One region of the Serratia plymuthica genome, then DNA from elsewhere that is predicted to be linked to it. Evidence: predicted binding sites of a transcription regulator. Region 1 holds the regulator's gene; each other region holds the start of a gene.

Region 1 (7,834 bases):
CTACCTGGCGCAGCAAGGGGCAGAGAGCCTGTTGCAGGCGGCGGTGATCGTGTCCGCTCCGCTGATGCTGGAGCCCTGCTCATTGCGCATGGATCAAGGGTTTTCGCGCGTTTATCAGCGCTATCTGCTCGGGCAGTTGAAACAAAACGCCACCCGCAAGCTGCTGCACTACCCCGATACCCTGCCGCTCAAACTGCCGCAACTCCGGGCGCTGCGCCGTATCCGCGATTTTGACGATGCCATAACCTCACGCGTCCACGGCTTTAGCGACGCCACCGATTACTACCGCCGTTGCAGCGCGCTGCCGCTGTTACCGGCAATTCAGACGCCGCTGCTGATCATCCATGCCAAGGACGATCCCTTCATGACCGACGCAGTGATCCCCGACATCGCCGGCCTGCCGCGCAACATTGAATACCAGTTGACCGAGTTTGGCGGCCACGTCGGCTTTGTCGGCGGCACTTTAAGCAAACCCCACATGTGGCTGGAATACCGCATTCCATCCTGGCTTTCCCCTTATCTGGAACCCGCAACGTGATTATCCCCTGGAAAGAACTGGAAACCGAGACGCTGAACAGCCTGATCGAATCCTTTGTGCTGCGCGAGGGCACCGACTACGGCGAACACGAACGTTCGCTGGAGCAGAAAGTGGAAGACGTTCGCCGCCAGTTGCAAAACGGCGAAGTGCTGCTGGTGTGGTCAGAACTGCATGAAACCGTCAACATCATGCCACGCGGGCAGTTCCGCGCCGGGCAGGAAGAAATTTAGTGTCAGCCGGTTCTATGACTGACGGAAAAAATCAGGTAACAATGAACCATTGCAAACCCGCGCGCGGAATTTTGCCCTTGGCGAAAGGGCGTCAAACAGACCAATAACCCTACTCTGACGCCGGCGCATTTAACACGGAGTGACAACCACCATGTCCGCCAAACATCCCGTTATCGCAGTGACCGGCTCCAGCGGCGCCGGCACCACCACCACCAGCGTGGCGTTCCGCAAGATATTCCAGCAGTTGAACATCCGCGCGGCGGAGCTGGAAGGCGACAGCTTCCACCGCTATACCCGGCCGGAAATGGACGCGGCGATCCGCAAAGCGCGCGATCTGGGTCGTCATATCAGCTATTTCGGGCCGGAGGCCAACGACTTCGGCCTGCTGCAGCAGAGCTTTATCGAGTACGGCAAGAACGGTACCGGACGGTCACGCAAATATCTTCATACCTACGACGAAGCGGTGCCCTATAACCAGGTACCCGGCACCTTTACGCCGTGGGAGGCGCTGCCGGCGCCGACCGACGTGCTGTTCTATGAAGGGTTGCATGGCGGCGTGGTTACCGACCATACCGACGTGGCCAAACATGTCGATCTGCTGGTCGGCGTGGTACCGATCGTTAACCTGGAGTGGATCCAAAAGCTGATCCGCGATACCGGCGAGCGCGGCCATTCACGTGAGGCGGTGATGGATTCGGTCGTGCGTTCGATGGAGGACTATATCAACTACATCACGCCGCAGTTTTCGCGCACCCACATCAACTTCCAGCGCGTGCCGACGGTCGATACCTCCAACCCGTTCGCCGCCAAAGCCATCCCTTCACTGGATGAAAGCTTTGTGGTGATTCATTTCCGTGGTCTGGATCAGATCGATTTCCCTTACCTGCTGGCGATGCTGCAAGGATCTTTTATCTCGCACATCAATACGCTGGTCGTGCCGGGCGGCAAAATGGGGCTGGCGATGGAGCTGATCATGGCGCCGCTGGTGCAGCAACTGCTGGAAGGCAAAAAAATCGAGTAATGGGCCGGTGCGCGGCGGCAGGCCGCGCCCCTTTCTGCTCGCGTTTTACGCCACGGCGCGGATTTCAAAGCTGTGGGTCACGCTGGCGGCCTTGTTCAGCATCAGCGATACCGAACAATATTTCTCGGCGGAGAGATTCACCGCACGTTCCACGATCTTGTCGGTCAGATCTTTGCCGGTCACGATAAAATGCAGGTTGATATGGGTAAATACGCGCGGCGCTTCTTCACGCCGTTCGGAGGTCAGTTTCACCTCGCAATCACGCACGTCATTCCGCCCTTTTTTCAGGATCGACACCACGTCGATAGCGCTGCATCCGCCCACCGACATCAGCACCATTTCCATTGGGCTGGGTGCTTTATCGCCGGCGTTGCCATCCATCAATACCTGATGACCGGACGAGGACTCACCCAGAAACGTCAACCCTTCTACCCACTTAACTCTCGCCTGCATGCTGGTCACTCCGGTTAATTTCTTAAAATCAGGGTACGCTTTCGCATAGAAACTGGCAACGGAACCTGATGCTAATCATGCGCGAGCAAGACAACACGAGACACCCGCCTCACTCTGTGCTACAAACAGAGCCGCAATAAATCTTTCCGGGACACTGATTTCAGGGAAACTCCCAGAGAAAGGCTCCTTTACCGGTATGTTAATAGAATGTAGCTTGCAGCGCTCCCGGCAAGTTAATATGCTAGAGCGACAGCGTATATTCATGACACGCCTCAAAACCTGCTGCCAGCCACCCTTAAAACAACGGCGACAGCACGTTTTACAGGGAACTCTGACCCCTGTGACACAAGGCAGCGATAACAACAGAGGATAACAGCGAATGGTTCTCGGCAAACCGCAAACAGACCCTACACTCGAATGGTTCCTGTCTCATTGCCATATCCACAAATATCCATCCAAAAGTACGCTGATTCACCAAGGTGAAAAAGCCGAAACGCTTTACTACATCGTAAAAGGCTCCGTCGCGGTGCTGATTAAAGATGAAGAAGGTAAAGAGATGATCCTGTCCTACCTTAACCAGGGGGATTTCATCGGCGAGCTTGGATTATTTGAAGAAGGCCAGGAGCGTAGCGCCTGGGTCAGGGCGAAGACCGCCTGTGAAGTGGCTGAGATTTCCTACAAGAAATTCCGCCAGCTGATTCAGGTCAACCCGGATATCCTGATGCGCCTGTCAGCGCAGATGGCAAGCCGCCTGCAAGTAACCTCGGAGAAAGTGGGTAACCTCGCCTTCCTGGACGTTACCGGCCGCATCGCGCAAACGTTGCTGAACCTGGCGAAGCAGCCCGATGCCATGACTCACCCAGACGGCATGCAGATCAAAATCACCCGCCAGGAAATTGGCCAGATCGTCGGTTGTTCACGTGAAACCGTCGGCCGCATTCTGAAAATGCTGGAAGATCAAAACCTGATCTCCGCCCACGGCAAAACCATTGTCGTTTACGGCACGCGTTAATCACTGAAAAAACGGCGCGATGATTCGCGCCGTTTTTTTATGCCCCGGCCGATCATGTGGCGTCGACTGATTTACCACCCGGAAGTCAATTACGCACTGCGGCAAACGCTGGTGCTGTGTCTGCCAGTGCTCTTTGGTCTGCTGATCGGCCACCTGCAACTCGGCCTGCTGTTTTCCCTGGTTCCCGCCTGCTGTAACATCGCCGGGCTGGACACACCCCACAAACGTTTTTTCAAACGCCTGATCGTCGGCGGCTCACTGTTTGCACTCAGCAGCCTGTTGCTGCAGCAGGCGTTGCTGTGGCAACTGCCGCTGCCGGCGTTGATGCTCGGCCTGGCTCTGCTGCTCGGCGTCAGCGGCGAAATCAGCCCGTTGCATGCCCGCCTGCTCCCCGCCGCGTTGATCGCCGCCATCTTTTCGCTCAGCATGGCCGGCACGGTACCGCTGTGGTACGCCCCCGTGCTGTATGTGGTGGGGACGGCCTGGTACGGCCTGTTCACCTGGTTCTGGTTCAAGCTGTGGAAAGAACAGCCGATGCGCGAATCGCTGAGCCAGCTTTATCTGGAACTGGCGGACTACTTCGAAGCCAAGTATTCCCTGTTAACCCAACATACCGATCCGCAAACCGCGTTACCGCCACTGCTGGTGCGCCAGCAAAAAGTGATGGACCTGATCAGCCTGCTGTATCAGCAGCTCAACTTTTTGCCGCACGCCAATAATCTCGAGCAAAAACGCCTGCAGCGAACCTTTCAGGTCGCGCTGGATTTACAGGAACACATTACCGTCAGCCTGCACCTGCCGGAAGAAGTGCAAAAGTTGGTGGAGCAGAGCCAGGCCGAGGCGATTATCCGCCGCAATGCGCAGGTGATTGCCGGCCGGTTGCGCACGGTGGCGCACGATATTCTCTACCATCAATACTCCCAGCGCTTCAGTATGACCCACGAGCTGGCGGCCCTGGAAAAAGTGGCAGCACAACACCCCGACAACCCGGTGGGCCAGTTCTGTTACTACCACTTCAGCCGCATCGCTCGCCTGCTGCGCACCCAGCATCCGTTATATCGCCGTGATCTGATGGCCAATCAAAACCGCCTGCCGTTCTGGCCGGCGCTGTTCAGCTACCTGTCACTCAAATCCAACGCCCTGCGCAATGCGGCCCGGTTAGGCGTGATGTTGGCGGCAGGCAGCAGCCTGGGCATGTTTTTCAACCTGCCAAAGCCTTACTGGATCCTGCTGACCATCATGCTGGTAAGCCAGAACGGCTATAACGCGACTCGGGTACGCATCCAGCACCGTGCGCTCGGCACATTGGCCGGGCTGGTGATCGCCGCCGGGTTGCTGCAATTGCAAATGCCCGAGGGCGCGACCCTGAGCGTGATGTTGGTCATCACGCTGGCAGCCTATCTGGTTTCGCGTAAAAACTACGGGCTGGCGGTGATAGGCTTTACGGTGACGGCGGTCTATACCCTGCAACTGCTGGCGTTGAACGGCACGCATTTCCTGATCCCTCGTCTGATCGATACCCTGATCGGTTGCGTGTTGGTGTTCGGCGGCACCATCTGGCTGTGGCCACAATGGCAAAGCGGCCTGCTGCGCAAGAACGCCCATCAGGCGCTGGAGAAAGATCAACAGGCGCTGCGCCTGCTGCTGGAAGAGCAGGAACCCGATCCCAGCGCGCTGGCTTACGCGCGCATGCAGGTGAACCAGGCGCACAACGCGCTGTTCACCTCGCTCAACCAGGCGATGCAGGAGCCGGGGTTTGAATCCAGCTATCTGGCAGATATGCGCCTGTGGGTGACGCACAGTCAATTTATTGTCGAACACCTGAACGCCATGACCATTCTGGCGCGCGAGCACTATATGCTGACGCCGAAGCTGGCGCAGGAGTATCTGCAAACCTGCGAGATCGCGCTGCAAAGCTGCCAGCAGCGGCTGGAATACGACGGGCCGAGCGGCAGCAACAGCATCATGCAGCCACCGGATTTGCACCCGGAAATGCCGGTCACCGAGATGGAGCGCCACCTGCGCCGCATCCTGTCTCACCTGAGCGTCATGCACACCATTTCGTCGCTGGCCTGGCGCCAGCGCCCGCATCACGGCATCTGGCTGAAACGCAAACTGCGCGATCAATAAGGGCGCCCTGCGGCGCCCCTTGTCATCCCGAGATAAGATTAAGCGTTAATCACGTCCTGCACCGCCAGTTCAAACAGCGCCATGCCATCGTCGATGTCTTTCAGCTCCACAACCAGCGAAGGCGCAAAGCGGATCACATTAGGGCCGGCGTTGAGGATCATCAGCCCACGCGCGGCGGCGGCGGTGAGGAAATCGCGCGCCTTGCCGTGATACGCTGGCGTCAGTTCGGCGCCAATCAGCAGGCCCATACCGCGAATGTCGCTGAAAATACCGTATTTCTCGCCGATTTTCCGCAATGCCTGCACGTACAGAAGATGACGCTGTTCGATGCCGCTCAGCACTTCCGGGGTATTGATCACGTCCAGCGCCGCTTCCGCCACCGCACAGGCCAGCGGATTACCGCCGTAAGTGGTGCCATGGGTGCCCACCTGCATCACCGAAGCAATCTCTTCCGTGGTCAGCATGGCGCTGACCGGGAAACCGCCGCCCAACGCTTTGGCGGTGGTGAGAATATCCGGCGTCACGCCATAATGCATATAGGCGAACAGTTTGCCGCTGCGCCCCATGCCGCTTTGCACTTCGTCGAACACCAGCAGTGCCTGGTGCTTATCGCACAGTTCGCGCACGCCTTTGAGGAATTCAGCGTCCACCGGGGTTATCCCGCCTTCGCCCTGAATAGGTTCCATCACCACCGCGCAGGTATGATCGTCCATCACCGCTTTTACCGCCGCCAGATCGTTGAACGGCACGTGCACGATATCCGCCGGTTTTGGGCCAAAACCATCGGAATACTTGGCCTGCCCGCCCACCGAAACGGTGAACAGCGTACGGCCGTGAAAGGCGTTATAAAACGCGATGATTTTGGTTTTATAGGGGCTGTGGCGGTTAATGGCGTAATGACGCGCCAGCTTGAAGGCCGCTTCATTGGCTTCCGCGCCTGAGTTGGCGAAAAATACCCGATCGGCAAAGGTGGCATCAATCAGTTTGCCTGCCAGGCGCAGTGCCGGCTCATTGGTGAAGACGTTGCTGGTATGCCACAAGGTTTCGCCCTGCTGCTTCAGCGCCTCAACCAAGGCAGGGTGGCAGTGCCCTAGCGCCGTGACCGCAATGCCACCGGAGAAATCGATGTACTCTTTCCCCTGCTGGTCCCACACGCGGCTGCCTTTGCCCTTCACCGGGACAAACTGGGCAGGTGCATAAACAGGCAAGATAACCTGATCAAAAGTGCTGCGGCTTACTGGGTATTTTTCGGTCATTATGGGGTCCGCCCTAAAAGTGATTCGGTATTCTCACTGCCATTAAGTGAAAATATAATCACAAAATATGCATAAAAAACCAATAAAGGGCAAATGCAAATCGTCTTCGTCGGCAAAAAAAACCTAACTGATTAACTTTTAAGAAAATTATCCAGCAGTTGGTGGCCCTGCTCGCTCAGGATGCTCTCCGGATGGAACTGCACACCCTCCAGCGCCAACTCAGGGTGGCGGATGCCCATGATTTCATCGCGAACGCCGTCGCGCTCGCTCCAGGCGGTGACTTCAAAGCAGGCCGGCAGCGTGGCGGCTTCCAGCACCAGCGAGTGGTAACGGGTAACGGTCAACGGGTTGTTCAGCCCGCGAAATACGCCGCCGTCGAGATGACGGATCGCCGAGGTTTTACCGTGCATCACCTCGCGGGCGCGCACCACCTTTGCCCCAAACGCCTGACCCAGCGCCTGATGCCCCAGGCAAACGCCGAGGATCGGCAGCTTGCCGGCAAAATGACGGATCGCGGCCAGCGAGATGCCGGCTTCGTTCGGGGTGCAGGGGCCAGGGGAGATCACCAGACGCTGCGGCGCCAGCCGTTCGATATCGGCCAGTTGCAGCTCGTCGTTACGCTTCACCAGCACCTCGGCGCCTAATTCGCAAAAGTACTGGTAAAGGTTATAGGTAAAAGAGTCGTAGTTATCGATCAACAGCAGCATAGTGTTTCCAACGGACATCATCGTAGGGGGAGAATATCTCGCCCCGATTTACACGGGCGCAGTATACAACGCCCCGACAATACTGCCGCTATCGATAATTTCCGCTTACTTTTTACGGCCGCCCATGATCGAACCCAGCACGCCGCGCAGGATCTGGCGGCCGAGATCGCGCGCCATGCTCTTGGCGGCGGTCTGGACAATACCGTCGCGCTTGCCGCCGCGCGGGCCGGTGGAGCCGAACAGAATTTCGTTCAGGCCGCCCATCAGGCCACCGCCCGCCGGCTGCTGCGCCTGCGGTTGTTGCGCCGGCTGGCCCGGCTGCGGGCTGCCGACGGTGGCGAACCCTTCCGACGACAGCTTCTCATAAGCCGATTCGCGATCGACCATATCTTCGTAGCGGCCATACAGCGGTGACTTGTTAATTGCGCTGTTTAGCCCTTCAGCCCCCAGCATGCCCATTTTGGACTCAGGCGCGATCACCATCGCA
Region 2 (7,834 bases), 1.8 Mb from region 1:
TCAGCAGAAAACCTTCGGCAAACAGCAGCGGCAGACCCTTGTCGTGCCAATGCAGCCTGAAGTTAATCAGCAAGGTGCGAGGGCGCAGAGAACTGGCGCGGAAATGTGTAGAAGCAGGCAAAATGCGCCAGAACATGCAGGCGGCGGCCAGAGCAAACAGCCCGATCACCGCCAGCGACGCGCGCCAGGAGAAGAAATCGGTCAGCACCCCGGTGACCAGGCGGCCGCTCATGCCGCCGATGGAGTTGCCGCTGATGTAAAGCCCCATCGAAAAGGCGACAAAACTGGGGTGGATCTCTTCGCTTAAATACGTCATGCCAACGGCGGCCACGCCGCTCAGCGACAACCCAATCAGCGCACGCATCAGCAAGATGCCGTGCCAACTGGTCATAAAGGCGCAAATCAGGGTGCATATAGCCGCCAGCAACAACGCCACCACCATCACCGATTTACGGCCGATGGCATCGGACAGCGGGCCGGTAAACATCAGGCCGATCGCCAGCAGGCCGGTGGAGGCGGAAAGCGACAGGCTGCTTTCCGCCGGCGAGATGCCAAAGTCCTGCGACAGAACCGGCAGGATCGGCTGCACGCAGTACAGCAGGGCGAAGGTGGCCAACCCGGCGGAAAACAGCGCCAGGGTAACGCGTATAAACTGCGGCGTTCCGCGTTCGATGTAAGGGAGTTTATTCAGGGTGGAACGTTTGGCTTTTGGCGCAGCAGCCGCCTCGTCATTGGCGGCCAGCGTCGACGGCATACTGGCCGCAGAACGCACAGGGGTTGTCACAGTCTTTCCTTACCGAGCTTCGGGCGATTTAAACAGACACATCATGGGTTGACAAAATGATAGGGAGAGCCCAGTTTTTTGTCTAATATATTAATAATTCAAATTAAGACGTCTAAAGTATGAATATCGAGCTGAGACACCTGCGCTATTTTGTCGCCGTGGCGGAAGAACTGCATTTCGGTCGGGCGGCGGAGCGTCTGCGCATTTCGCAACCGCCGCTCAGCCAGCAAATCCAGGCGCTGGAGGAAATGGTCGGCGCGCGTTTGCTGGCGCGTAACAACCGCAACGTCAGCCTGACGCAGGCGGGGGAAATGTTCCTGAAAGAGGCTTATCAGGTGCTCGATCAGGTCGGCCGTGCGGCGGAGAAGGCCGCGCGACTGGAGCGTGGCGAACTGGGCGAGTTGACCATTGGTTTCACCTCTTCGGCCCCCTTTATCAGCGTAGTGTCGCGCAGTTTGCGGGCTTACCGCCAACAGCATCCGCACGTGCATATAAAAATGCGCGAAGTGAATACCAAGCAACAGATCGAACCGCTGCTTAACGGCGAGCTGGATCTGGGCGTGATGCGCAATACGCGCTTGCCGGACGTACTGAAGCATCAACTGTTGCTGTGCGAGCCATTGGTTGCGGTGGTGCCGGAAGGGCATCCGTTAACCCATATTGCGCCCGGCACGTTGCGTTTCCAGCATCTGGCGGAAGAACCCTTTGTGTTTTTCTCGCGGGAGGTAGGCACGGCGTTGCATGACGAAATACTGTCGCTGTTGGCCAAAGCGGGGATCACGCCTTATATCACCCAGGAAGTCGGCGAAGCGATGACCATCATCGGCCTGGTGTCTTCCGGGTTGGGCATCTCTATTTTGCCGGCGTCTTTTGGCAGGGTGAAAGTCGATGGGGTGAAATACCTGCCGCTGGCGGAACCGGAGGCGATGACCGAAGTCTGGTTGGTGCATCATCGCCAAAGGGCGCTGACCGCTGCAGCCAAATCCTTGATGACGCTGCTGTTGCCGTAACGGAGTTCTGCGCAAATAAAACACAATCCGCGGCGAAAGCAGGGGGAATTTGTGCTGCAAATCACATAACGAATCAAATAGTTGACGCTGTATTACAAAAGCCCCACCATAGCCTCTAGTCTTTATTTAGAAGCGCGAAAAATAGTAGGAGCAGGTTTGTGATTGCTGTTGGGCAGCCTGGGCATATCGATCAAATCAAACAAACAAATGCAGGGGCAGTTTATCGGTTAATCGATGAACTGGGCCCAATTTCGCGCATCGAACTGTCAAAACGCGCGCAACTCGCCCCCGCCAGCATCACCAAAATCGTACGCGAGCTGCTGGAAGCGCATCTGGTTAAAGAAAACGAATACCAGGAAGTCGGCAGCCGCGGGCGACCGGCGGTGGGGCTGGTGCTGGACACCGAAGCCTGGCATTACCTTTCCGCGCGCATCAGCCGTGGCACCATTACGCTGGCGCTGCGCGATATCAGCAGCAAACTGGTGGTGGAAGAGCTTCTGCCGCTGGACGCCGAACACCCCGAACCGCTGCTAAAACGCATTCTCGCTGAAGTCGACCAGTTCTTTATCCGCCATCAAAGCAAACTTGAGCGTCTGACGGCGATCGCCATTACCCTGCCGGGCACGATCGATGTGGTCTCCGGCGTGGTGCACCGTATGCCGTTTTACGACGTCGTGGACATGCCGCTGGGCCCCGCGCTGGAAACGCGCACCGGGTTACCGGTCTATCTGCAGCACGATATCAGTGCCTGGACCATGGCCGAAGCGCTGTACGGCGCTTCGCGCGGCAGCCAGAACGTGATTCAGGTGGTGATCGACCACAACGTCGGCGCCGGCGTGATCACCAGCGGGCGAGTGCTGCACGGCGGTAGCCACAGCGTGGTGGAGATTGGTCATACGCAGGTCGATCCTTACGGCAAACGCTGTTACTGCGGTAATCACGGTTGTCTGGAGACCGTCGCCAGCATTGAAAACATCCTGGAGATCGCCCAGCAGCGTCTCGCGACCTCCATGAGCTCCAGCCTGCACGGCGCGCCGCTGACGGCAGAATCCCTGTGCGATGCGGCGCTGGCAGGCGATCAACTGGCCAAAGATATCATTTTGGGCGTGGGCCACAGCGTGGGGCGTATTCTGGCGATCATGGTCAACTTGTTCAACCCTGAAAAAATTCTGGTCGGTTCGCCGCTGAACCGCGCGGCGGAAATTCTGCATCCGGCCATCGCTTCCTGCATTCGTCAGCAATCTCTGCCGGCCTACAGCGATCATGTGCAGGTGGAGTCCACTCAGTTTTTCAACAAGGGCACCATGCCCGGCGCCGCCCTGGTGAAGGAAGCCTTGTACAACGGCTCGTTGCTGGTACAGCTGCTGCAAGGGTAATATCAGTAATACTTATCGTTTAACGATAAAAGATTGCGCTACCTCAAGCCCTGTTCGCTCAGCATCCCCTAGAATTTTCCCGTTCTTCTCCTTCGCCTTATTACGGCGATATTTGGGTTAATGGAGCATTTCGGGGCAATTAAGACATGTTAAAGCGTTTATTTGTAACAGGCACGGATACCGACGTCGGTAAAACCGTGGTTTCTCGCGCCTTGCTGCAGGCGCTGGCCGCGCAAGGCCGTTCGGTCGCCGGCTATAAGCCGATCGCGGCGCGTTGTCAGGAAACCAGCGAAGGCATTCGCAATAAAGACGCTTTGGTTTTACAGGCATCTTCGACCCTGCCGCTGTCGTACGAGGAAATTAATCCCATCACCTGTCTGGATGAGGTGTTTCACGCTCATGCCACCGAGGATATCAATTACGGCGTGATGAGCAGCGGGTTGCAGAGTCTGTCCGCCAGAGCCGATACCGTGGTCGTGGAGGGCAGCGGCGGTTGGCGCGTGCTGATGAACGATCTGCGTCCCTACGCCGAGTGGGTGATTCAGGAGCAATTGCCGGTGGTGTTGGTGGTGGGAATCAAACTGGGCTGCGTCAGCCACGCCTTGTTGACCGCGCAAGCGATCATTAATGACGGTTTACCTTTGTTGGGATGGGTGGCGAACCGGATTAATCCGGGGCTGGCGCATTACGCAGAAACAATCGAAGCTTTGCGTCAACGCATTCCTGCGCCGCTGTTGGGGGAAATCCCTTATCTGCCGCGCGCCGAGCAGCGCGAACTGGCGCACTACCTCGATATCTCCGCGCTGCTGAACCGCTAGGCATTGTGATAGACCGACACCGAACGCAAGCCGCGCGACACTGTGGTGGCTATCACGCAGGCCAGCAGAATGCCGGGCAGTAGGGTGTATTCGCCGGTCATCTCAAACACCATCAACGCGGCCATGATTGGCGCGTGAGTGGTGGCGGCCAACAGGGTTGCCATGCCGGTCAACGCCATTAACAGCGGCACGGCAGCACCCAGTTCGGGCCAGGTGGCGCACAACTGCCCAACCACCGAACCCAGCGCAGCGCCGACAAACAGCGTTGGGGTGAACACGCCGCCGGGCGCGCCGGAACCACTGCTGGCAAGCACCGCCAGCAGCTTGCAGATCAATATGGCGCCGACCAGCAATACGCCGGGCGGTGCGCTGAGCAGAGACTGCACCACGCTGTAGCCATTGCCCCACACTTCAGGAAACAGCAGCGACAGCAAACCAACAATGAATCCGCCCAGCGCCAGTTGCAGCGGCGGCGTCAGGCGCAGTGAGCGGAACGCATGGCCGGAGGCCGACATCGCCCACAGGAACAGCGGGCCGCAGATGCCGGCCAGCACGCCGAGCAGCGCCATCAACAGATATTGCACCGGCCAGGGCGCAGGCAGGGGCTCCACCAAATACAGCGGCGCCTGGCCACCGTTGAGCAAATTAGTCACCAGCAGCGCGCTGACGGCGGCAATCACTACCGGGCCGAGCGAAGCCAGCATCAGAGTGCCAAACAGAATTTCGGCGATAAACAGGCTGCCCGCCAGCGGCGCGTGATAGGCGCTGGCCATACCGGCGGCGGCGCCGCAGGCTACCCACAGTTTCCACTCTTTTTCGTGGGTGAAACGTTGGGCGAATACCGATCCCACCAGCGCCGCCAGCAGGATCATCGCACCTTCGCGGCCGATAGCGCTGCCGCTGGACACCACCAGCAATGAAGCCAGGCATTTAACCAGGCTGGCGCTGACATCGAGTCGCCCGTCGCCGGTTTCTATCGCTTCCATATAATCGGTAGGCGCTATTTGCCGCTGATGTTGATAACGCTGATACACCCACAGCAACAAACCTGCCGCCAGGCCGCCCAGGGCCGGGGTTAAGGCTCGGCGCCAGCCCGGTAATGCGGCGGCGGCGGCCACCAGGCTGCCATCTTCGTGATCGAGCAATGCCCACTCCAGCCCGAGCATGGCGCGGTGAAACAGCCAAACGACCAACGCGGCGGCAATGCCCAGAAAGATGGCGATAAACAGGCGGCGCAGCAGGGCGCGATAGTGATGCAGGTGGACCAATCGTTTCATGAGTCGGTAAAATCGTGAGAAAAATGAAAGGTTCAGCTGAGCATTGTGCTTGCCGGTCCGGCCGAAGGCCAGAGAATCTTTGCAGATCCGCCGCCGGGATCGTGGTTTCAACTGAGAAGCGATAAATCCCTTTCATCTACTGTGACGTTGTCACCAAATGTTCAAATGATGCGTTTTTCGCCATGGAAAACAGGGAAGTAGACGCAGCTTACGGCAGCGTTCAACACGACGGGTATAATTTGATGACAATAAAAATCCAGAGCCAAACATCGCTATGACAACTAACGACTCATCTGCACCCCTCGCGCATCGCCCGCTGATTCTGATCGCCTGCATGCTGGCGATGTTTATGTCAGCCATCGAGGCGACGATTGTCGCCACGGCAATGCCGACCATCATTGGCGATCTCGGCGGTTTCTCGCTGCTGGGCTGGGTCTTTGCGGTCTATTTGCTGGCGCAGGCCATCACCATTCCGATCTATGGCCGGCTGGCGGATCTATTGGGCCGCAAGCGGGTATTTTTCTTTGGCGCATCGCTGTTTTTGCTGGGATCGGTGTTGTGCGGTTTTTCGCCCAACATGTACTGGCTGATTGGTTTTCGGTTGTTGCAGGGGCTGGGCGCCGGGGCGATTATGCCGATCGCGACCACCATTATCGGCGATATCTACAGCGCTACCGAGCGGCCGAAGGTCATGGGCTATCTGTCCAGCGTGTGGGGCGTGTCGGCAATCATAGGTCCGCTGCTGGGGGCGTTTATCGTCCAGCATTTGCCTTGGGCGCTGGTGTTCTGGGTCAATTTGCCGATCGGCCTGCTGGCGATGTTTTTCCTCGGCCGCTACCTGCCCCCCAGTAAACAGGTGCGCAAACACGCGCTGGATCTGGCGGGCACGGCGTGGCTGACGCTGTTTGTCGCGGCGCTGCTCATGTCGTTGCTGCAGGCGGAAAATCTGGGATGGTGGGTGTTGCCGCTGCTGTCGCTGGCGGCGGTGTCGCTGATGCTGCTGATCCGCCAGGAGCGCCGTGCGCCAGAGCCGTTGTTCCCGTTGGCGCTGTGGCAAAGCCGGGTGATTGTGGCCGGCAATGTTGGCGGGGTGGTGATCGGCGCGGCGATGATGGGGATCAGCGCTTTTCTGCCGACCTTTATTCAGGGCGTGATGGGCGGAACGCCGCTGGAAGCCGGAACCACGCTGGCGCTGATGTCGATTGGCTGGCCGCTGGCCAGCACCCTGAGCGGGCGGCTGATGCTGATGACGTCTTACCGTACCACTGCGTTGCTGGGGGCGCTGTTGCTGGTAGCCGGCGGATTGATCTTATTGCTGCTGCAGCCGAACGGCGGTCTGCTGTGGGGGCGGGTGGCGGCCTTTATGGTGGGGGCCGGCATGGGCTTGTGCAACACCACGTTTCTGGTTTCAGTGCAAAACGCCGCGCATCACAGCATTCGCGGCATAGCCACCGCCTGTACGGTATTCACCCGGATGGTGGGGTCGGCCATCGGCACCGCTATTCTGGGCGCGACGTTGAACCTTAACTTGCAGCACCGTCTGCCGCAAACCGCCGATCCGGTGCAGCAATTGATGGAGCCGGCAGTGCGCGCCGCCATGACGCCGGAAAAACTGGCGGATGTGGTTCAACAGGTGGCCGCTTCGTTGCATTGGGTGTTTTTGGTTTCCGCACTGATTTCGTTGCTGGCGCTGGCGGCGGCGATGTTGATCCCCGCGCGGCACAGGCCGCAAGGCGAGGGTGAAGAGGCGGAGCAGGCGTAGTAAAAGCGAGCCGCTCGCTGCCTTCAATCTCCGTCCAATACGGCCTGCGCGTTTTTTCGCACTACAGAAGGGTGCTCCCAAGACCCGCGGCAAAAGCGATTACATAATAAATCATGCTCATGCGTTTCATACCTGTCAGTGCGCCTGCTCCAGCGGCAGGAAGGTCTCGGCAAAAATATCGGGCTCATACCCGGCGGCGGCAAACAGATGCTCACGAGATTCATCAATCGCTGCACGAAGTCGTGTGCTGTCCACACCCAGAACTTTGCCGTTCTGCTTGACGATGCGTCCGCCGATCATGACGGTATCAATGTTGCTGCGCTCTGTCGCATGTACCACCGTGCCAAAGGCATTCCCGGACGGGTAGAGGTTGATGTCGCCGGTGTTAATCAGGATCAGGTCTGCCTGTTTGCCTGGCGTCAGGCTGCCAATTTTGTCCTGCAGCCCTGCACAGGCAGCACCATCGACGGTCGCCGCTTTCAGGAGTTGTACTGCCGGAAGCGTTTTCAGCGAAGGTGCGGAATCGCAGCAGTGCTGCTGATGCATGCCCATCACCCGCTGCAGGTAAAATGCCACGCGCATTTCCATAAACATGTCGCTGCTGTAGGACGTTTCATTGTCCACGCTCAGGCCGGGGTTGATGCCATGACGCTGCGCAGCCTGAATGGCAAACATACCGTTTTCGATACCATAGTGCGCATCGGAACGTGGGCAGACGTTCACCCGGACACCGGCTTCTTGCAGGATTTTCCATCCCTCGTCAGGCAGCGCCGTGCAGTGATTGAAAATATTGTCCGGGCCCAGAAG
Region 3 (7,834 bases), 600 kb from region 1:
CATATCAGAACTTGAAGCCACGATGCAGGGCCACGATACCGCCGGTCAGATTGAAATAGGTCACGTTGTCAAAACCGGCGGCTCCCATCATGCCCTTCAGCGTTTCCTGATCGGGGTGCATGCGGATTGACTCGGCCAGATAACGGTAGCTTTCCGGATCCTTCACCACCAGCTCGCCGATTTTCGGCAGCACATGGAACGAATAGGCATCATAGGCTTTGCTCAGCGGGGCCAGCAGCGGTTTGGAGAACTCCAGCACCAACAGGCGGCCGCCTGGCTTCAGCACGCGGAACATCGAACGCAGCGCTTTGTCTTTGTCGGTGACGTTGCGCAGGCCGAAGGAAATGGTGATGCAGTCAAAATAGTTATCCGGGAACGGCAGCGCTTCGGCATTAGCCTGCACATAGCTGATGTTGCCGATAATGCCGCGATCGCGCAGTTTCTCGCGCCCCATCTTCAGCATGGAGTCGTTAATATCCGCCAGCACTACCTGCCCTTGCTCACCGACCATGCGGGAGAACTTGGCGGCCAGATCGCCGGTGCCGCCGGCCAGATCCAGAACGCGCTGCCCACGGCGCACGCCGCTGCAGTCAATGGTAAACCGCTTCCAGATACGGTGGATGCCAAACGACATCAGGTCGTTCATCACGTCATATTTTGCCGCTACCGAATGAAAAACGTCTGCCACCATGGCCTGTTTTTCGTCTCTAGCTACGGTGCGAAAACCGAAATCTGTGGTTTCCTGCGATTGATCTGCCATTGTCCTGCCTGCTATTCAGTCAATTTTGTGTGGTCAAGTGTACCAGAACCCCACGGAATACCCCACCTCAAGGCGGCTGTCATGCCTGCGAAGCGGAGCGTGGTTCTTCGGCGGAATCGTCGTCTTCCGCCTGCGGCAACGCGTTGACGTCATCGTCATCCGCTGCCTCATCTTCTTCATCATGCTGCGCGCCGGCTTGCTGTGCCAGCAACGGATTGATCGGTCGTTTCACCTCAACCCCCAGCGCGCGGAACCCTTCGGTTTGGCCGATAAGATTACCACGGCCTTCGCTCAGTTTGTTCATCGCCTGGCGATAACTCCCCTGGGCCTTGTCCAGGCTCTGCCCCAACGCCGACATGTCGTCGACAAACAACCGCATCTTGTCGTACAGCCGCGCCGCCCGGTCGGCAATACGCTGTGCATTCTGGCTCTGGTGCTCATAACGCCACAGGTTGGTGATGGTGCGCAACGCAACCAACAACGTAGTCGGGCTGACCAGCATAATATTGTGTTTAAGCGCTTCGCTTATCAATTCCGGCTCCCGGTCGATGGCCAGCAGGAAAGCCGGCTCCACCGGAATAAACATCAATACATAGTCCAGTGAACGCAGGCCGGGCAACTGTTGATAATCTTTGCGCCCCAGCAAGCGAATGTGGCCGCGCAGCGAGGCGATATGCTCGCTCAGCGCCGCCTCGCGTTCCTCTTCATCTTCACTGTTGAAATAGCGCTCGTAGGCGACCAGCGACATTTTCGCATCGATCACGACATCCTTGCCCTGCGGCAGACGCACAATAACGTCAGGCTGCATACGGCTCTGATGATCCAGCCGCACATTAACCTGAGTTTCATACTCGTGCCCCTCGCGCAAACCCGAGGCTTCCAGCACCCGGCTGAGCACCACCTCTCCCCAGTTGCCCTGGGTTTTATTATCACCTTTCAGCGCTTTGGTAAGGTTAATCGCCTCGCGCGCCATCTGTGCGTTGAGTTGCTGCAGGCTACGTATTTCATGAGTCAGGGTATGGCGCTCGCGGGCCTCCTGGCCAAAGCTGTCCTGCACCTGACGGCGAAAACCGTCCAGTTGCTCGCGCAGCGGCAGCAGCAGCCGATCCAGGCTTTGCTGATTCTGTTCGTTCACCTTGCGCCCGCTGTGTTCGAAGATGCGGTTGGCCAGGTTTTCAAACTGGGTGGTGAGCCGTTGTTCGCTGTTGATCAGCAAACGCTGCTTCTCTTCCGCCGCCATACGGGTCTCTTCCAGACGGATGGTCACTTCACGCAGTTCGGCTTCCTGAGCGCTGTTGACCTCGCGCTGGGCGCGCAGCTCCTGATTGAGCAGTTCACATTCGTTGCGCCAGTGATTGAGCTGCTGCAATTTTTCATGCCCGGCCGCCAATTGGCTGTGCAAATTACGCAGTTCCAAATCGGTTTGCCGCATTTGCTGTTCATTTCTCTGTAGAACTTCCTGCCGGGCCGCCGTTTCCTGCCGTGCCTGCTGCAACGACTGCTCCAGCAGCCGCAGCTCGGTTTCATGCTGCGCATGGGCCTGCTGCACGCGCAGGCTGGCGATCAACCACCCCAGCAGTATGCCAACCACGACTCCGCCCACACCGTAAACCAAACTGGTATCCACCCTGCCTCCTGTTACGCCTTGCCGTTCCTGCGTTTATGCGCCCGTTGCCCGTCACGTTAAGGGGATGCTGTATGGATGTCCAGTCTGATTTTGCACCGGCAACGCAATATTGCGAAACGCCGCGCAAGTCAGGCAAAAACTAACCAAACCACTGGCTTAACCACTTGATGCCAAACGCCCCCGGCGCAAGAATGCCGAACGCCCAGATCATCGCTGAAGTGATATTCGCCAGCTGGAAGTAGCGTTGGGGCATGCCGCAGATACCGCCGACCAACGGCACCACCGCGCGTAGCGGGCCGAAGAAGCGGCCGATAAAAATACCCAACACGCCCCAGCGTTCAAAAAACGCATGGCCGCGGTTCAGCAACTGCGGATTACGCGATAGCGGCCACATGTGCGCCACGCGGTCTTGATAGTGGTAACCGATCCAATAAGAAAGCCAGTCGCCGAAAAATGCCCCTATGGCGGCGGCGGCCCAGATTGGCCAAAAAGCGATGCCGCTCTCGCCAATCAACGCGCCCAACGCCAGCAGGATCACCGTGGCCGGCAGCAGCAGCGATAAAAACGCCAGCGACTCGCCAAACGCCAGGAAGAAGATGATGGGAATGGCCCAGCCTTCGTGCTGTCGCACGACGTCGCCGACCCAGTTGATAATGTCGTTGAGGCTCAATACGGGCTCCTGATTCGCGATGTTTCACCGCCAAAGTTACGCAATGCTGACCGGCGCGGGTTAAACCCCGGCTAAACATGCGGCGGTTTACTCCAGGTAAAACGCCTGCAGCGTTTCGCGCTGGGCCTCCCCCAGGCCGTACTCCGCCTCCAGCCAGCGGTTGGTCGTGCCGTATTGAGCGCGGATGCAGCTCAGGGCGGTCATCAAAAACTCTTCGCGCGCGCTGAGCACGTAGGCAAACTGCTCCAGCGCCTTGGCGTTCAGCCGAATCGACAGCTGATCCAACATCTGCTCGCGGAAGCCGGCCAGGGTGGTTTCAGTCAGCAGGTAATCCTCGGTTACCGTTGCTTCGTCGGCACCCAGCGCGAACAGCACCAGCGCCGAGCCGACCCCGGTGCGGTCCTTACCCACCGCGCAGTGCTGCACGATAGCGCCGTCGCCGGGGTTGCTCAGCAGCTGCGCCAGCTGCTTATAGGCCGCATTGCCGAACGGCAGGCGGCGATACAGCTCCAGCATGAACGCCCGGGCGTCAAAGCCGGCCAGCGTTTCGCTGGTGAGTTTTTCCAGGTTGGCATTAACTTCGTTGCTCAGCGGGTTGGCCGGCACATGGTGATAATCGGCGCCGCGCCACAGGATATCCGGTTTGGCCTGCACCTCGTCGGCATCGCGGTAGTCCAGCACCGAGCGCACCGGCACGCCGGCCAAAAACTCGCAGTCCTTTTCCGTCAGCCTTTCGAGCGAGCCGGAACGAAACAGCAGGCCCCGCTTGATACGGCGTCCGTCGGCAACGCCGTTGCCACCAAAATCGCGAAAGTTGATGCCGCCATCAAGCGGCGCAAGTGAAGGATGAAGCAGGATCTGGGCGGTCATAAACGTCCTCGTTGTTATCATGTAACTGGGCGCCGCAGGCAGCCGCCGCTCGGGCATCACCCTGCGGCCCTCGGCGCGACGCCGATGGCTATAACCGTAACAGATTAAGGCGGAATGGAAAAACGGGCCGCGTTGGCGGCCCGTTGAAGGGGGGGAGCATTTACAGCAGGCGGCGTGCCGCTTCAACCACAATCTGTACCGCTTTGCTTTCGGTGTTTTTCATGGTTTCTGCATTTGGAATTTCCTGCTGGGTGCGATTGACGATCACGCCGGCAACCATACCGGCACGCAGACCCTGGCTGGCGCACATGGTCAGCAGAGTGGCGGATTCCATTTCATAGTTCATCACGCCCATCGCCTGCCATTCTTCCATCGAGCCCTTAAAGCGGCTGACGACGCGGCCGGAATAGGTATCGTAACGTTCCTGGCCAGGATAGAAGGTGTCAGAAGACGCGGTCACGCCAATGTGCGTGGTAGCGCCGCTGGCCTTGGCAGCCGCTACCAATGCGGTGGTGCAGGCGAAGTCGGCCACTGCCGGGAATTCCATCGGCGCGAAGTGCAGGCTGGCGCCGTCGAGACGAACCGCCGCGGTAGTGACCAGTACGTCGCCGACGTTGATGTTCGACTGAATCGCCCCGGTGGTGCCGATACGCAGGAAGGTACGGATCCCCAGTTGCGCCAGTTCTTCGACGGCGATCGAGGTAGACGGGCCGCCGATGCCGGTGGAGCAGACGATCACGGCCTTGCCGTCCAGCTCTGCACGCCAGGTAGTAAATTCACGATGGGAAGCCAGGTGCACCGGGTTTTCCATCAGCTTGGCAATTTTCTCTACGCGCTGCGGGTCGCCCGGAACGATGGCAAGCTGGGCCCCTTGTAAATCGTTTTTAGTGAGGCCGAGATGAAAAACGTCAGATTGAGACATACGAGACTCCTCATAGATCATGTTTATTGGGAGGAACAAAAAAGTACTCTACTGAAAATCGCCACCCAATTTCGTGACGACAATCACCATGAATAAAGAAACAGAGAGCAATCTACATAATTTTTGTGATTTAAGTCACATAAAATAACCCGAGAGCCTCCATAACCGCCGCATCTGCCACAAGTCTAGCCGACAAAACAGACCGCCGTTTATCCCCTTCTCCCTGGCGGCAAGCCCCCTGTCCCGCGATGAGGCCACTTACGGCACTACCGAAAAATAGCCTTATTTTATCGGCGACTTAGCAGCAAAAAATGTCGCTAACGCACCTTATGGCGCTAATGCAGGCCAAAATGCGCAATACCCTGATAAAAAGATAAGAAAAATGCGCTAAAGCCAGATAATTAATCGTTTTTTACCGACTTGACCGAAAATGCTCAACCGGGTGCCAATAACGGGTAATCTTACCTATAGTTATTCTCAGCGCTTTTTTCTATTGCACGGAGACCGCAATGAAAACCGACCATGTGATGACATTAAAACAGGCTCAGGGGGGATTCGCCCCGGCCGTAATACCCTTGGCCGCTTCTACTCTTCATACCGACGAACAAGGTATTCATGCCGGGGAAACCACCATTCCCTCGCAGGGCGACAACCTGCCGGCCTATATCGCCAAGCCGGCGAACCACGACGGCCCCTTCCCGGTGGTGTTGGTGGTACAAGAGATTTTTGGCGTTCACGAGCATATTCAGGATCTGTGCCGCCGTCTGGCGAAACAGGGCTACCTGGCGATAGCGCCCGAGCTGTACTTCCGCCAGGGGGATGCCAGGGATTACACCGACATTGGCGAATTGTTCCAGAAACTGGTGAACAAGGTGCCGGACCGTCAGGTGCTGGCCGATCTCGACCACGCAGCCCATTGGGCCACCCGTCACGGCGGCGACGCCGGCAAACTGGCGATTACCGGTTTCTGCTGGGGCGGCCGTATTACCTGGCTGTATGCGGCACATAACCCGCAGTTGAAGGCAGCGGTGGCCTGGTACGGCAAGTTAGTGGGCGAAAAAACGCTGAATTCCCCCAAACACCCGGTCGACGTCGCAACGCAGCTGTCTGCGCCGGTGTTGGGATTATACGGCGGCCAGGACACCGGCATCCCGCTGGAAACGGTGGAGACCATGCGCCAGGCGATTCGTGCAGCTAACGCCAATGCCGAGATCGTGGTGTACCCAGAGGCGGGTCATGCCTTCAATGCCGATTATCGCCCAAGCTATGATGCCGAAGCGGCGACGGACGGCTGGCAACGCATGCTGACATGGTTCGCCCAGCACGGCGTGGCCGGCGTCAAATAATTCTCCCGCGGGCGCGCTGCCTACTGCGCCCGCTCTATTCGCCTACCGGCGGTTCACTGCGCTGCCGGCTGCGGTACACCGAAGGCGAACATCGGTTATGCTTGCGAAACAGGCGGCAGAAATAATTGCTGTCAACAAAGCCGCAGGCCTGCGCTACGTCCTTTACCTTCATATTGTCGTACCTGAGCAGATGTCTGGCCTGTTCCAGCCGGACATGATTCAGGGACTCGTTAAACCCCATGCAGCCAGACTTTTGGAACAAATGCGAAAGGTAATTGGGGGAAATACCAAAAAGCTGCGCAACCGACTCGCGGGTTAAAGGCTCACGGAAATGCGTCTCCAGATAGCCTCTCACCGTCACAAACAACGTCTGGCTGCGTGATGCCGCCGGCGCCGACGAGCCAAACAGATCGATCGCATGGCTCAGCAGGCCCTTCACCAGAAAGCGCGCCGTTGACTGATCGTTGTGATGCGCCGCCAGTTCACTCAAGGCCTGCAGCGTAAAAGATCCCACGCGCGATCCTCGTCGCGCCACGCTGTCCTTCCCCTGAGGGATAGGATCGCGGCCATCCCATTTCAACAAACAGTAGCCAAGTTGCTGCTTGTTGAACCGCAGGCTGAGCGTGGTGACCGGCCGCTGCCAGTGCGGGCAGTGCCATCCCTGCGCAGGGACAAACAACGCATCGCCGGGCAGCAACAACTGCCGCTGGCGTTCCCCCTGATGCCCCACCCAGGCCACGCTTTGCTCTCCGGCCAGCACCAGCTCAATACGCGGATAATTGACCAAAGAGGAAAGGTCCGGCGCGGGGTGCCGGTTATCGGCAAAATAAACCTGCCTGATCCCCTGCGCGTCATCCAGTAATGGCGCCAACACCGTCAGCAGCGGATGTTTCATCGGCGATGATCCTCCAACCCGGAAAAGATAACTCCAGATGATAACCAATCGACCAAGGGAAAAATCTGCGGCAGGGCAAAAAATGAACGATTGCAGTTGAGCAACGAAAAGGGCGCCGAAGCGCCCCAAAATAATTGCGTCAGCCTCGATGGCCGAGCGCACTCCGGTCAGGCTTGCTGCTCGCGCAGACGCTGTGCCGCCAACACCATGTTGGCCAACGACTGACGGGTTTCCGGCCAGCCACGGGTTTTCAGGCCGCAATCCGGGTTAACCCACAGGCGTTCCGCCGGGATGTTCTGCGCAGCTTTACGCAGCAGCGCTTCGATCCATTCCACGCTTGGCACGTTTGGCGAGTGGATGTCGTACACGCCGGGTCCAATTTCGTTTGGATACTCGAACTCTTTGAAGGCTTCCAGCAGATCCATATCGGAACGCGAGGTTTCGATGGTGATCACATCGGCATCCAGCGCCGCGATGGAATCCATGATGTCGTTGAATTCGCAGTAACACATGTGGGTGTGGATCTGCGTGTCATCCTGCGCTACGGCGGCGTTCAGTTTGAAAGCATCCACTGCCCAGTCCAGGTAAGCGGCCCAGTCGGATTGACGCAGCGGCAACCCTTCGCGCAGTGCCGGTTCGTCAATCTGGATGATGCCGATGCCGGCTTTTTCCAGATCTTCCACTTCGTCGCGCAGCGCCAGGGCGATCTGCCTGGCGATCGCTTCGCGGGTTACGTCCTCACGC
Region 4 (7,834 bases), 2.5 Mb from region 1:
TCCAGCACGATATCGCTGGGTGCTACGCCTGCGGCGATCAGATCGCGGCGCATGGTCATGGGCTCGTTATAGCTTTGCTGGGCATTGTCTCCGCTCAGCAGCAGGTATTTCACCTTGCCGCTGTTATAGGCGTTAATCGCGCCCTGAATGCGGTAACGGTAATACTGGTTGATGACGCCGGTACGGTAATATTTTGCGGTGCCGAGCACCACGCCGACCTGGCGATGGGGCAGCCCCTGGAGTTCGTCGTAGACGTAAGGCGCGGTTTTCCAACTGATCCAGCGATCGAGCGCGAGCGCCGAGAACATCAACACCGTAATGATGATGAACAGGCTGATTATCAGGCGTTTCCACATGTTATTGCCTTACGCGCACAGGGGCCAAAAAAGATGGCTCAAGGCTACTTTACCTGACTGGCCGACGCAAGCTGTCCACCGCCTGAAGCACGTATTGCGCCGCATTTTTAGGCGGTTTTGACAATAAAAAAGGTCCGGCGTGCCGGACCTTGCGCGTCACCTGCGTAAATCAGAACGAGGTGCGTTTGTAGCTGCGGTACTGTGGCCGCCAGAAGTTGTGTTCAATGGCCTTCGACAGCGCTTCTTCAGAGGTGACTACCGCCATTCCCTGCAGCTGCGCCGCTTTGCCCACTTCCATCGCGATGCACTTGGATACGCCCTGAATATCGTCGATATTCGGCAACAGCGCGCCATGTCCGTCGGTCGCCAGCGGCGAACAATCTGCCAGCGCGCGGCTGGCGGCCATCAGCATGGCGTCGGTCACGCGGGTAGCGCCGGAGGCCAGCACGCCCAAACCAATCCCCGGGAAGATATAGGAGTTGTTGCATTGGGCAATAGGGAACAGCTGGTCTTTATAGCTCACCGGCGCAAACGGGCTGCCGGTCGCGACCAGCGCGGCGCCGTCGGTCCAGTTGATGATGTCTTCCGGGCGGGCTTCCACGCGTGAGGTCGGGTTGGACAGCGGCATGACGATCGGGCGCGGGCAATGCTTGTGCATTTCGCGGATCAGCTCTTCGGTAAACAGGCCCGGCTGGCCGGAAACGCCGATCAAAATGCTGGGTTTGGCGTTACGCACCACGTCCAGCAGAGAGATGGCGTCGCTGGACGTCTGCCATGAAGCCAGGTTTTCGCTCTTTTGCACCAGCTTGCTCTGGAAATCGAGCAGGTTGGGCAGTTTGTCGGTCAGCAGGCCGAAACGGTCAACCATGAAGACCTGGGCGCGGGCTTCGTCTTCGCTCAGTCCTTCGGATTTCATCTGCGCGATAATCTGTTCGGCGATGCCGCAACCGGCTGAACCGGCGCCAAGGAAGGTCACGGTTTGGTCGCGCAGTTGGCTGCCGGCGGCGCGGCTGGCGGCGATCAGGCTGCCAAGGGTGACCGCGGCGGTGCCTTGAATATCGTCGTTGAAGCAGCAAATCTCATCGCGATAGCGGTTCAACAACGGCGTGGCGTTGTTCTGCGCGAAGTCTTCGAATTGCAGCAGCACGTTTGGCCAGCGGCGTTTTACTGCCTGAACGAACTCTTCGACAAAGGCGTGGTATTCATCGCCGGAGATGCGCGGGTGGCGCCAGCCCATGTACAGCGGATCGTTGAGGCGCTGTGGGTTGTTGGTGCCAACGTCCAGCACGACCGGCAGGGTATAGGCCGGGCTGATGCCGCCACAGGCGGTATACAGCGACAGCTTGCCGATAGGAATGCCCATGCCGCCGATGCCCTGATCGCCTAGGCCGAGAATACGCTCACCGTCGGTGACCACGATCACTTTAACGTTCTGCTTGGTGGCGTTTTGCAGCATGTCGTCGATGCGATCGCGGTTTGGGTAGGAGATAAACAGCCCGCGCGCGCGGCGGTAGATATCGGAGAAATGCTCACAGGCTTCGCCGACCGTCGGGGTGTAGATGATGGGCATCATCTCGCTCAGATGCGCATCCAGCAGGCGGTAGAACAGGGTTTCGTTGGTATCCTGGATATTGCGCAGATAGATGTGTTTGTCGTTGTCGTTCTTGAAATCCTGATACTGACGATAGGCGCGTTCAACCTGCTCTTCGATGGTTTCCACCGCTTCGGGCAGTAAACCGTGCAGGTTGAAATGGCTGCGTTCATCCTCGGTAAAGGCGCTGCCTTTGTTCAGCAGCGGAAATTCCAGCAGAATCGGGCCGGCGTAGGGGATGTAGAGGGGGCGTTTGCTTTCGTATTCAAGTTCCATTGTTTTGCTCTTCAACGTATCGGATAACTTTTATGATGCCGATCCTAAAAGATCGGGAAAATATGTACAGCAATTGTTATCGGATCATGAGGTAAATTGGCGTAATTATCGACGATCACGTCCTAATTTAACTAAAGAAAGTGTTTTAAGACGTGAATGCCATTGTAATCGGCTTGCGGGGCTGTTAACAGCGGTGCCGGGTGGCACCGCCGCGATCGGGATCAGAAAGTGATGCGGCTGACGTTTTGGCAACCCAGCGCTTCCAGCGTGGCACGGGTGGCGTCCCACTGGGTGAAGATGGCGGTTTGTGGCTCAGCCAGTACCGCGCGGCGGATTTTCCGGCAGTCGCGTCCGGAGACGTTCAGCAGAATCAACGCGGCTTGCAGCGGCGGCAGGCTCGGGTTAAAGGCCGCGTTCTCCGCATAGCGCCCGGCGTAAATCGTGCCGTCTTCTGCCTCCAGCGCGACGCCGCTATGGGCGTTACTGTAGGGCGCATGGCTCTGGTTGGCGGCGGCCAGCGCGGCTTTCTCCAGTTCGTCAGACAGCGCCAGTTGGTAGCCCTGATCGACCCGGTCCATCAGCAGCGTGGCGATATCCAGGTCTTTCGGGCCGAACGAATCCGGCAGATAATCGCCAAGCGTGGCCGGCTCACGGCCGGGCAGGCGAATTTGCAGGCCGCTACCGCTGTTCAGTTCATTCATAAACTGGCGGCAGTGGCCGCAAGGCGTGTAGTTAACGGTGATGGAGGCCAGACCAGGTTCACCGCGCAACCAGGCGTGGGTCACCGCGCACTGTTCCGCATGGATGGTTTGTTGCATCGGCGCACCGCTGAATTCCATATTGGCGCCAAAATAGAGATTGCCGCTCTGGCCGCGGGCAATGGCGCCGACGTGGAAATGGGAGATCGGCGTTAACGAGCAGGCCGCTGCCAGAGGCAACAGGGCAAATGCCAGAGCATCATCATCCAGCCCGCAGCGCTGCTTGATCGCGTCTACCTGCTGCGCCTCGAACATGGCCGGAAAAGCAGGCGCATCAAAATAAGGCAGCAGGACGGATTGCAATGTCGCGGACAGTTCGCCGAAAGCGGTGTGAAAACGCGGGTGCATAGAAACTCTCTCTACAGGTTAACGGGATAACATTTTAGGCAGCCTTTTGGCAATAAAGTGTGATTAAAGTCTCTTTATTGATGAAATCAATGCAATGAAAACGATAAATGCGGGATGTATCGCAAGTTTCTAACCCGTTAACCGAACAAATGCAGCAACACCGGGAAGACAAAGGGCGCCAGCAGCGAAGTGATAATCCCGCAAATCACCAGCGCCAGCGAGCTGAAGGCGCCTTCCTGGTAGTCCATTTCCGCACAGCGTGCCGTGCCTATGGCGTGCGAAGCGGTGCCCATCGCCAGGCCGCGTGCAGAACGGGTGGTGATTTTCAGTACTCTGAACAGCGAATGGCCGAATATCGAGCCGAATATGCCGGCGAAAATAACGCAGACGGCGCTGATGGCGGGGATGCCGCCAAGGGATCCCGCTACCGCCATGGCGATCGGCGTAGTGACGGATTTCGGCATGATCGACGCGGCAATTTCCGGCGTTGCGCCCATCCACAGCGCGATGGCGCCGCCGCTGATCATCGCCGTCATGCTGCCGATAAAGCACACTGCGATAATCGACTTCCAGCGGGCGCGGATCTGATGCAACTGCTCATACAGCGGGAAGGCCAGCGCCACCACCGCCGGTTGCAGCAAGTCGTTGAGGATCTTGCTGCCCTGAAAATAGCGTTCATAGGGAATGCCGGTCAGCAGCAGCAGGGGAATGATCACCGCCATGGAAACCAGCAGCGGGTTCAGCAGCGGCATCTTCAGCCGTTGTGCCAGCCAGCGTGCAGCAAAGTAGACCAGCAAGGTTAACGGCAATGACCACCAGATTTCATGGATCATTTTTTACCCTCCGCAGGTTCGTCACTGCCGATGATTTTACGCTCGCGGTGAAAATAGTGAGAGGTGCAGGCGACGACGATCAGCACCATCAGGGTGCTGATCACGCAGGAAACCACCAGCGGGCTGAGATGTTCGATGATTTGCTCGTAATAGTTCATCACGCCGACGCCAATCGGCACGAACAGCAGCACCATATAGCGGATCAGCAGATGACAACCGGGCTTGACCCACTTCGCCGGCAAAATTTGGCTGGAGAGCAGGGCAAACAGGAGCAGCATGCCGATAATGCTACCGGGAATGGCGATCGGCAGTAGCGCTGTAATGGCATTGCCGGCAAACAAGCAGAGGTAGATAAGGACGATTGCCCTCAGGTATTTCCAGCACAGTGTAAGCACGTTTGCCATCACCTTTTCCCGTTTAACTGATGTATTCATCATACAATTAAACTGTGACCTGCGCCACAAATCACACCATGAATTCTCTCTATGACACCGATGCTGACAGCACCGGCGAAAGGTCGCGCGCGGCCTTATTCCACGTGTGTGACGATCGCATTGAGTGACTGCTTTTGCGCCAGCCGGTGGCCGAGGAAAAAGAATAGCAGGCTCAATAACGCGGCGGCAATCAACATCAAAAACATCAATGGCGGTGCGGCGTAGCTGAGGATAAAACCGCAGATCACCGGGTTGATGGCGCCGCCCAACGCACTGAGGTTTTGCACGCCATAGTAGCTGCCTTTCAGATGCGGCGGCGCGATAAAGTCGATGAACATATATTCCACCGGGATGACGATAATCTCCCCCAGCGTGAATATCGCCATGGCCACGGCCCACAGCCACACGGATTGCCCCGCCAGCATAAAACCGATCAGCCCGACAATGAAAAACGCCGTGCCCAGCGCCAGCCAGCGCAGCATGTTTTCCTGACGCATGCCCCGGCTCAGCAAATACTGCAACGCGATGACGATGCAGGCATTGACGATCATCACCACGCCAATGATTTTGTACGCGAATTCGGCGTTCGAGACGATAATCAGGTATTGCGACAGGTAGCCGGTGAACTGGCCGAAAACGACCGCCCCCAGCGTACTGCCGAGCGTAAAGTAAATCAGCCGGCGATCGCTGCGCAGGATGGCCAGCGTCTGACGAAAGTCAGGCAATGTGGTCGGTGCGGATTCGGCTGCCGCAGGCTGACCTGGGTGCAACTGCCCACGCAGACGAAAGCTCAGCGTCGCCACCGTCAATAAGGCCAGCCCACCGGAGAGGTAGAACGGCAGCAGCGGGTTCAGCCCGGCCACCATCACGCCCAGAGATGACCCCATGGCCCAGCCGACATTCACCAGCGTGTAGTTGAGCGAAAAGGCTTTTATGCGCTGCGTGACCGGCAGCCAGTCGGCAAAGCACGCTTTAATGGTGATGCCCAGCACCGAATAGGCAGTATGCAGGATCGCCAGCACCAGAACGATGCCGCCCGGGCGCGGGATCCACGGGATGGCGAAAAAGCTCAGGGCGAACAGTAAAATGGAAAGCAGGATCAAGGTGTTTTTGTTGAACTTGTCCACCAGGTAGCCGCCATACAGGCTGGCGAAAATGCCGATCGTCAGGCTGATGCCCAGAATAATGCCGACGCTTTTCGGCAAAAGGTGGAAATGCCCGGTGAGGTAAATGGTAATGAACGGCAGCGTGACGCCGCGGCCTATGGTCAATACCAGCGAGCTGGCCAGCAGTGCGATGATCAGCGGTGGGAATCCCTTCATGTCAGACCTGTTTATGCATACAGTTATTAAGCGATGTTGATAACATAGCTTATTTTGGCCGGCTGGGAAGATGTTGTATGAAAAAAAGAGGCAACCTCCGCGACTTTCAAGCGGCCGTTGCCTTAGGGGGGCTGCATGCAGCCCCCCTGTTCTGCCTGGAGGGAGCGGAGGAAGGTTATTTTCCCGATTTGGCTTGCAGCGTGGCGAACCACGGCTGGATAAAATCGCTGCTGCTGCCCCAGCCCGGGATGATTTTTGCCAGCCCGGCCACGTTGACCGGCCCCGGCTGGCTGGCCAGCAACGCCTGCGGAATAGACGCCGCCTTGAACTCATAGGTTGCAGGCGTAGCTTCACCGGCAATCTTGTTCGCCACCAGACGCAGATTTACCGCACCAATCAGCTTGGTATCCACCGCGACGCTGACCTTCCACGGGCTATTGGCTTCGCGCATCAGCTGCAGATCCTGATTGGAAATATCGATGCTGTAGAGTTTGATTTCGGTACGGCCGTTTTCTTTCAGCGCCTTGTAGGCACCCTGACTAAAGGCGTCCCAGGTGCCCCAGATAGCGTCAATCTTGCCTTTCGGGTACTTGGCCAGTACGGCGCCCACCTTGTTGGCGGTGTCACCCTGCACGTCCGATGACACTGCGCCGATCGATTCCAGCTCGTGAATGCCCGGGTTTTGCTTCAGCAACTGCTGGTAGGCCGCCTGACGGCGCTCCATCGGCGGGAAACCGGCAACCCAAAGCTTGATGATATTGGCCTTCCCGTTGAAGTCTTTTATCAGTTGGCCGAACGACTCATTTGCCAGCGAAGCGTCATCCTGCTGCGACACAGTTACGCCGGGAATGCTGCCGCTGACGTCGGTATCAAACACGGACACGGCAATGCCCGCCGCCGCAATGCGTTTGACCAAATCGGTGGAATAGGGCGCACGGCCCTGCGAGAGAATAATGCCGTCATATTTTTGGCTGATGGCCTGGTTCACGAAGTCTTGAAAACGCGCGTCGTCACCGTTACTGAGGAAGGTATCGACCTTAAAGCCCAGCTTGCGTCCCTCCTGGATGGCGCCCGCCAGAAACTGAGTGGTGTTGTCGTCTGAACCCAGGTTACGGATCACCGCAACGCGGATCGGCCCCTGATGCTGGGCGATGGCGGTTGGCACCGGAGCCGGCGTGGAGGATTCTGCGGCGAACAGCGGCAGAGCGGCCAGCAGGCCAATGGCCAGTAGTGGTGTGTTTATCGTTTTCATTATTATTGGCTCCAAAAGCAGGTGATAGCTATCCCGGTAAGAGGGTATTTATAGCAATCTTTACATCTGGACGTCTATATATAATGTTGAAATATATCGCTTCTGGGCGGCAGATAAAATTTGCCTGCGATGGCGTCTTTTGAGGGGGGCAACAAATAAAAAAGGGCCAAGCAGCTGCTTGGCCCTTAAGGCAGTGAAAACGGAAGTTACTTCACCTGCATTCCCGGCTGGGCGCCGCTGTCCGGGCTGAGCAGGAAGATCTCTTTGCCGCCTGGGCCGGCAGCCATCACCATGCCTTCGGAAATGCCGAAACGCATTTTGCGCGGCGCAAGGTTGGCGACCATGATGGTCAGGCGGCCTTCGAGCGCTTTAGGATCCGGGTAGGCGGAACGGATGCCGGAGAAGATCTGACGAGACTCGCCGCCCAGATCCAACTGCAGTTTCAGCAGTTTGTCAGAGCCTTCGACAAAGTCGGCGCTCTTGATCAAGGCGATGCGCATATCAACTTTGGCGAAGTCGTCAAAGGTGATGGTTTCCTGAATCGGATCTTCAGCCAGCGGGCCGCTGACCACTTTCGCCGCCGTCATGTCTTCTTTTGAAGCGCTGACCATTTCATTCACCTTGTCCAGATCGATACGGTTGAACAGAGCTTTGAACGCATTAA

The links. The regulator CRP, encoded in region 1, controls carbon source genes, mostly activating them, when cyclic AMP is high. The targets are predictions, from matches to a motif close to ATGTGANNNNNNTCACAT.
Region 2: mlc (sugar metabolism global transcriptional regulator Mlc) is a predicted target of CRP. The motif match lies at 1,844-1,861, and genes of this name have one in related genera.
Region 3: udp (uridine phosphorylase) is a predicted target of CRP. The motif match lies at 4,973-4,990, and genes of this name have one in related genera.
Region 4: cdd (cytidine deaminase) is a predicted target of CRP. The motif match lies at 3,387-3,404, and genes of this name have one in related genera.

Annotation. Positions count from the first base shown of each region.
Region 1 covers NZ_CP068771.1:3,867,011-3,874,844, reverse strand. The annotation lists gene JK621_RS18000 (hydrolase) at 1-538, shown strand, start outside; gene JK621_RS17995 (YheU family protein) at 535-768, shown strand; gene JK621_RS17990 (phosphoribulokinase) at 920-1,789, shown strand; gene JK621_RS17985 (OsmC family protein) at 1,835-2,242, opposite strand; gene crp (cAMP-activated global transcriptional regulator CRP) at 2,622-3,254, shown strand; gene JK621_RS17975 (YccS/YhfK family putative transporter) at 3,309-5,384, shown strand; gene argD (bifunctional acetylornithine/succinyldiaminopimelate transaminase) at 5,423-6,640, opposite strand; gene JK621_RS17965 (aminodeoxychorismate synthase component II) at 6,772-7,347, opposite strand; gene JK621_RS17960 (helicase HerA-like domain-containing protein) at 7,453-7,834, opposite strand, start outside.
Region 2 covers NZ_CP068771.1:2,113,358-2,121,191, forward strand. The annotation lists gene JK621_RS10095 (MFS transporter) at 1-754, opposite strand, end outside; gene JK621_RS10100 (LysR family transcriptional regulator) at 904-1,794, shown strand; gene mlc (sugar metabolism global transcriptional regulator Mlc) at 1,953-3,170, shown strand; gene bioD (dethiobiotin synthase) at 3,317-3,988, shown strand; gene clcB (voltage-gated ClC-type chloride channel ClcB) at 3,985-5,265, opposite strand; gene JK621_RS10120 (MDR family MFS transporter) at 5,540-7,027, shown strand; gene JK621_RS10125 (amidohydrolase family protein) at 7,163-7,834, opposite strand, start outside.
Region 3 covers NZ_CP068771.1:3,271,474-3,279,307, forward strand. The annotation lists gene ubiE (bifunctional demethylmenaquinone methyltransferase/2-methoxy-6-polyprenyl-1,4-benzoquinol methylase UbiE) at 5-760, opposite strand; gene rmuC (DNA recombination protein RmuC) at 840-2,387, opposite strand; gene JK621_RS15305 (DedA family protein) at 2,527-3,057, opposite strand; gene JK621_RS15310 (tyrosine-protein phosphatase) at 3,145-3,927, opposite strand; gene udp (uridine phosphorylase) at 4,088-4,849, opposite strand; gene JK621_RS15320 (dienelactone hydrolase family protein) at 5,359-6,195, shown strand; gene JK621_RS15325 (AraC family transcriptional regulator) at 6,230-7,090, opposite strand; gene metE (5-methyltetrahydropteroyltriglutamate--homocysteine S-methyltransferase) at 7,258-7,834, opposite strand, start outside.
Region 4 covers NZ_CP068771.1:1,341,239-1,349,072, forward strand. The annotation lists gene sanA (outer membrane permeability protein SanA) at 1-356, opposite strand, end outside; gene JK621_RS06420 (NAD-dependent malic enzyme) at 526-2,223, opposite strand; gene cdd (cytidine deaminase) at 2,445-3,329, opposite strand; gene JK621_RS06430 (CidB/LrgB family autolysis modulator) at 3,467-4,162, opposite strand; gene JK621_RS06435 (CidA/LrgA family protein) at 4,159-4,566, opposite strand; gene JK621_RS06440 (MFS transporter) at 4,692-5,918, opposite strand; gene JK621_RS06445 (sugar ABC transporter substrate-binding protein) at 6,094-7,170, opposite strand; gene metG (methionine--tRNA ligase) at 7,377-7,834, opposite strand, start outside.